2 regions of the Paenibacillus sp. cl130 genome follow, and region 2 is predicted to be linked to the other one. Evidence: riboswitches for the same ligand, from Rfam matches in the RefSeq annotation. Region 2 holds a riboswitch; the other holds the start of a gene.
What was found. A riboswitch is a leader RNA that binds a small molecule or an ion and turns the genes downstream of it on or off. The one in region 2 is predicted to bind FMN.

Region 1 (3,421 bases), on a different contig from region 2:
GGCATCTAGCTCGGGATGAGCCTTGACGATGACATCCAACTTTTTCTGAAGGGCCTCTTGGTTGGTACCAATGGAATCAGATTTGATTTCAGTGGTAAGCACGTCCAGGTCTTTCATAATGGGCGCTACATACTGATTGACATTGCTTCGGATCAGATACAGATTCGTGTATACGGAACCGCCCATTTGCTGACTGAGTTGTGTCGTAGCCCCCTGATAGGAAAAGTACCCGATAAGTACGCTAGGAATCAATAACACAGCCAAAAAAGATATTATTAATCTTGTCCTCATTAAATAAAACTGCTTGAGAAACCTGTTCCACCACGGAACTGTTTGTTTTGTTTTAGTCATAGTTATTGCTCCTCTGTGTCTGATGATCACTACATTGTTTTATTCGACAGAAACCGACGAATTTTATAGATGTAATCTTTGAGAAACGAGGAATAATTGCTTGTTTTAGACACTTTTTTCGGAAAATAGGTCTAAAGAACTATGATTTATATGAATACGAATACATAAAAAGCCAAATCAGAGATGCAAAAGCATCTTCACGATTTGGCTTGGGTGAGTCATGAAAGGGACATTGAACTGTTAATTTTTTTGCTGACGTGAAATCATAAAGAGCGTAATCCAGATGAGCATAAAACCAGTCAATTGCGCTACAGTGACAATTTGCTGAAATGCGATCCAGTTAATCACGACACCAACCATGGGAAAGCTTAATTCTGCCATCGTAGCATAAGACGCTTTGGTCGTACTTAAGCCTTTGTAATACAACAATAAGCTAAGAAGACCCGGAAGCAATGCCTGCAATAGCAGATTGATAATCACAGCTGCGCCCGCCCATGTACCGGCAGGCATATTCCATGGCGCATGCTCTACAGAGGTGAGGACAATCAGCAGAGGGAGCGCGACCATGAAGCGGAGGGAGGTTACCGTTTCATATTTCATTGAACGAAGCAAGTAACTTCCCATGACTGTCGAACCGCCCCACAGAACTGCTGCACCGAGTGCAAGTAGACTACCGACCTGGACAAAATCACGAACATGTCCGAAGGGGAGCGACCAACCGAAGGTCAGAAGATACGTCCCGAACAGAGCGACGACAATTAATAATCCAAAATGACGCGGCAACATTTCCTTCAAAATAATACGAGCTAGAATAATAGCGACCAAGGGTTGAAGCTTCTGGAGTAAGAGTACAGCATTCAAATCACCATTGCTGAGTGCCATGGTGAAAATTACGCTGGCCAGAGCCGAGCCACCCCACGAGACGAACAAAATAGCGAAAACTTGACGAAGCCGTACCGCTTTGAGCTCCTCACGATGCTTCCACAACATCGGTGTCAGAGCGAGGAAAAGCAGCACATGCTCCATTAGTACAATTTGTGTTGAGGTAAATGACTTTAACAAAATAATACGAAACAGCGGGTCTGCGCCCCACAAGGCTGCTCCAATTGCGACCAGCCAAAAACCACTTTTCATGTGGGAGCTACGATCAAAACCTTTGGATGTTAGTACAGTAGAAGATTGACTCATACTCAATTAGCTCCTTGCGAATACAGGACCGGTGGCACAAAAACCCCCGTCCATGGCGAAAGGCCATGCAAGACGGGGGTTGATCAAATAAACTTGCCGCTTTACGCAAGTTAAATGAAGTTACTGCAAAACCAATAACGCAGTATTCATCCACTTCGCGGCATGTTGATATTTCGATCTTCTTCCATCCGGACTTTACCGTCGGCTTTGGCATCTCACCAAATCAGTCCGTATCCTGTTGCCAGATACAGAGTCGCGGGCTTAGCTCCATGAGCCATACCGCCGGTTGGGAATCTCACCCTACCCCGAAGATCCTTATTCCGTTTTTAATTTCTCCTATAGGATATACCTGTTTTAGAATGAAGTCCAGTGAAAAATGTGTGTATATCGAACAATGATTTTCATCTGTTTTTTGAAAGCGCTCTACGAAATTACATATTACGAGGTAATATCCTTATACTCAATACCTCGAATCGCCGCATAAGCCACAAGCATTCCCAGTATAGAGAAGCCGATTTGCACGGGGGCAATGGAGCTAAGGGTAGCGCCGTTATTATTGGAGAAAAGCAATGCTACAATCAGGATTGAGGTCACAATGGTGGTGGGTACAGAGTATCTTCGCATCCCCATATACAGCGGAACCAGTCCCATAAAGCTGGCAGCAACGGCATTGATTAACGTCCGTGCTGATTGTTGCCCCAGTATGGAAAGAGTAAGGTTATCCGGTACAATCAAAACAAACTGGTTGAGCAGATGAATAGCAGCCGTAATGATTATTTCCGAAATAATAATGGACAAGAACGTGAACAGTAATACGACCAAGAGTTTGGCGATCATCAGCTTTTGACGATGAATCGGATACATGAACAAGATCGTAATCGATTTGGACTTAAATTCCCCGACGATAAAGCGGCATAGGAGAACGGAAGCAAACACAATAAATGTAGCTCTTACAAAATTGTCTATTAGATCCAATAGTTGAGTGTACTGTGTGAATTCAGGTATTCCTTCACTTTGACTTTCCAGCGCAATAACACAGAGCAGCCCAAGAATGCATGCATTGGCGATCAGTGCTGAACGGATATAACCCGTCAGATGAAATTTTTTCAGCTCCAACTGCATCAATTTAAGCATGGAGATCACCTCCGTTTAACAGGCGAAAAAAGTAGTCTTCCAGCGTGCTGCTTTTCTGATGAATGGAATCCACCTCTATATCATTTAAGATGAGCGTCTTCGTAATTTGTTTCTGCGGTACATTTGTATCGTAAATACGTATACTCTGTTCATTTATCACCTTTATATTATTCAGGCTCAAATGATGGGAGAGGACGTAGGCCGCCTTCTTACAATCGTTGGTCGTAAATTCGATGTATTCCGTATTGGTTTCCCGCACCTGCTCCATCGATACTTCCTCAATCAGTCGTCCGTGATTAATCACGCCTACCGTATCCGCAATCTGCTCTATTTCCGCTAAAATATGACTGGACACGAGCAGGGTCATCCCATATTCCTTGCATAACATGTGGAATAGTTGGCGGATTTCCTTGATTCCCACTGGGTCCAGACCATTAATGGGTTCATCCAAAATGAGTAGCTCTGGCTTAGTCGCAATAGCGCGGGCAATCCCGAGACGTTGTTTCATTCCTAGCGAAAAATCCTTTACCGGCTTGTCATCTGCATTTCGCAAATTCACTAATTCCAGGGCATCCCGAACAGCCTGCTTATTATAGTAGCCCATGTATTCACAATGAAGTTCGAGATTTTGCTGTGCCGTCAGCCTGTCATAAAAAATCGGGTATTCAATAATCGAACCCATCCGTCCGAGCAGATGATACGATTTTGGCGTTAATTTCTCACCGAATAATTCAATTTCACCCGATGT
Region 2 (3,421 bases):
TTCAAATGCACCCGGAACCCAGGCTACATCAATTTCATCTTCCTGCGCACCATGTCGTTGAAGGGCGTCAATTGCGCCGCTTAACAGCTTGCTCGTAATAAACTCATTAAATCTGCCCACCACAATACCATATTTTAAACCGTTCGATACGAGATTACCTTCTAGAAAACGTGCCATGTTTAATCAACCTCTCTTAGTTTAATTATTTAGGGACTTCGGATAATACTTCAGATTTACTTGGAACCGAGATGTATTTTTACAATGACAAACGACGACGGTAGTCCACCAAATGCTGAATACTGATCAGCTTCAATTGATGTCGCTTGGCGACCACTGCCAGATCAGGCAGGCGGGCCATTGAGCCATCTTCCTTTATAATTTCGCAAATGACCCCAGCAGGCTTGAAGCCACTGAGTCGGGCCAGATCAACAGCCGCTTCAGTGTGACCAGCACGCTGCAAGACACCACCATCGCGAGCAATCAGCGGGAACATGTGACCAGGCTTGCGGAAATCACTTCCTGTGACTGCTTCGTCTGCCAAGGCGCGTACAGTCAAGGAGCGCTCGGCCGCTGAAATACCCGTTGTTGTCTCCATATGATCTACCGATACCGTAAAGGCAGTACCGTGGAAATCTGTATTTTGCTCTACCATAGGATGCAATTCCAAAGCTTCGGCTCTTTGTCGTGTGATTGGCACACAGACCAACCCGCGACCTTCTGTAATCATGAAATTAATGACCTCAGGCGACGCTTTTTCAGCCAAAGCGATAAAATCGCCTTCATTTTCGCGCTGTTCATCATCCACTACAATAACGACTTTACCGTTTTTTAAATCCTCTAACGCTTCTTCGATGGAATCCAAACGAATCTCTTCGTCATGCTCCAACTCGCCATGCTCCATGACGTTTGCCATTGCACTTGTTTGGCTACCTCTATCCATAACACTTTCCTCCTTATGTCTTGTGCCACGAATGCTCCTAAACAGGCTTACCATTCAATATCAGGCAAAGCCGTGTTTCGCCAAATAGTCCAAACTGAGAGGAGCTTTTTCTACTCTCTCCGCCTCCGCTGCACCTCTGTAATTTAAAAGCTGTTCTACATATTTGCCCAAAATATCACATTCGATATTGACGGTATCCCCCTCACGTTTGGCTTGTAAGGCCGTTTCGGATAAAGTGTGGGGAATAATGGATACGGCAAAGGTATCTCCCGTACGCTGTGCGACTGTGAGGCTGATACCATCAATTGTGATTGACCCTTTGAGTAGAATATATTTAAATAATGTTTGATTTTTAGGCTCAACTTCGAACACAACTGCATTCTGGTCTGATGTCACCCCGCGAATCGTTCCCGTCCCGTCCACATGTCCTTGCACGATGTGTCCTCCGAACCTTCCACTCGCCGCCATTGCTCGCTCCAGATTGACTCGGCTGTCGGATCTCAACTCTTTCAGATTAGTGCTGCGAAAGGTTTCCGGCATCACATCAACCTTAAAGTCTTTCGAACCAATCCGTATCGCGGTCAGGCAAACGCCATTCACCGAGACACTGTCTCCTATTTTCAAATCGCCCAACACTACGGAACCCGAAATCCCCAGCACCATCGCTTCACCGCTTTTGGAAATAGTTTGAATGCGACCCACTTCCTCAACTAATCCGGTAAACATGCCTTCACTCCTTTCCACTACATTTCAGTTTATCCCTAATTCATCAGCTATAAGCGCAAAAAACCCCCAGTTCGGATTCAATCCGTCATGGGGGTGATGAGAGTCACATTTGTAGTATACAAGCGCAGTTCATATGCATCTTAAGACGACATGAAATCATAGGTTTGCCAATAGAAAGCATGACTGAGGATACAACCAAATACGCTCAGAACACCCATCAAAAAGAAAGCTTAAGCAAGCTATCGCCCGATGCTGTCCTACAACGAAATAAGCCGTACGCACAATTGGGTATGCTAAAAATCGGCACATGTCACGTCATGCACATGCGCTTCGTATCCTTCTCCCATCCAGACTATACTGTCGGTCCCGGATTTGCACCAGGTCCACCTTCTGCCGATCATTCAGCATCCGGGTCACGGACTAAGCCATGCTGTTTCTCACAAAAACGATCCACAAACATGTCATCACCGCCGGTGGGGAATTTCGCCCCGCCCCGAAGGATCTTGCTCTTATTTAATTGAATTAACATTAAACTTGTTACGTATATTAGCACCGACTTCTAAAAAAAGCAAGTTATCTAATAGAAGCGCCTGCTTTGGTTTTGACATATTGGCTGGAGAGTTCTTCAAACCAGGTTTTATCATTCATATGAAGCGCCAAGTCAATCAGATCGGCCAGCTCCTCGACTCCCAACTCTGTTGCATGATCAAAGGTAATTACGGCTGAAGCAACAGGTCCCCGCCCTTCCTCAGAACATGCCTCATAATCCAGTCGCACATCAACATGTCCGTCAATAAACTCGCATTTCAGAAAATAAATAATTTCACACATTAAAATGGGGCGTACTTGTGTTTCTAACACGCAATCCATCACCTTGGCAGAATAATGCTGGTTCGTCAGTGTGAATTTGTGTTCTGTCGCTGCCAGCGAGGCCCGTCCAAAATCGTCCGTAAACTTTAGTTCTACTGGCTTGATGTTCATAACCTTAGGGATCTGCTTCTTTATAATTTCGATTATTTCAACTGTATTCAGCTTAATCATTACCTGCACCTCATTGCATCTTAAAATTCAGAAGAAAACTTTTTAACGTGCCTCTTATAGGCCTCCACTCCTATATCGGAAATCATTACCTGTTTTTTTATGCTTGAACCCATAAACGACAAAAAAGATTCTTTGCGCAATAAGCGCAAAGAATCTTGATCGAACCACTACAGTAACAGCGGCTAACAATGCTAATCGATGATTATGCAAAAAACAGAATTATAGCTCTGAAATTTCATGTTTCTTTTTCAGGGTAGTCCAGCGACGCTCAATCTCCTGCTCAAAGGTAGCCAGCGTAGCCTCTTCCTTGAGAAGATGCTTCGTTTTACCCATTAATTTCAACCATTCTGCAGCTGGAATCCGTTTTCCCTTGTCTTCCGGATTATACGTAATCGTCGTACTGCCTTGCTCTATTTCGTACAAAGGAAAGAAACAGGACTCGACTGCGGCGCCCACAATGCTGGTGCCCAGTCTGTCTTCGGATTTCCAATTCAGCGGGCAGGCGCACAGGATCTTACCATAGGCCGTACCCACGTTGTTCGCATACCATTGAGCTTTGGCTGCTTTACGCAGCATATCCTGCGGATGACTTTCAGCTGCTGTAAAAGCATACGGAATGTTACAAGCAGCCATGATTTGCACGGTATCCTTGTGATGCCCTTGCTTTCCTTTTTGCATTTTCCCTACACCCGACGTACTGGTCATGTGACCGAG

Region 1: another riboswitch for FMN. It lies ahead of BM358_RS04805 (DMT family transporter); the one in region 2 lies ahead of ribE (riboflavin synthase).

What each region holds. Positions count from the first base shown of each region.
Region 1 covers NZ_FOYG01000001.1:1,007,901-1,011,321, reverse strand. Annotated here, with positions in the region: gene BM358_RS04810 (methyl-accepting chemotaxis protein) at 1-351, opposite strand, end outside; gene BM358_RS04805 (DMT family transporter) at 592-1,539, opposite strand; FMN riboswitch at 1,712-1,856, opposite strand; gene BM358_RS04800 (hypothetical protein) at 1,978-2,673, opposite strand; gene BM358_RS04795 (ABC transporter ATP-binding protein) at 2,666-3,421, opposite strand, start outside.
Region 2 covers NZ_FOYG01000002.1:215,846-219,266, forward strand. Annotated here, with positions in the region: gene ribE (6,7-dimethyl-8-ribityllumazine synthase) at 1-177, opposite strand, end outside; gene ribB (3,4-dihydroxy-2-butanone-4-phosphate synthase) at 257-940, opposite strand; gene ribE (riboflavin synthase) at 1,001-1,666, opposite strand; FMN riboswitch at 1,998-2,171, opposite strand; gene BM358_RS07390 (IDEAL domain-containing protein) at 2,240-2,707, opposite strand; gene BM358_RS07395 (thiamine pyrophosphate-dependent enzyme) at 2,927-3,421, opposite strand, start outside.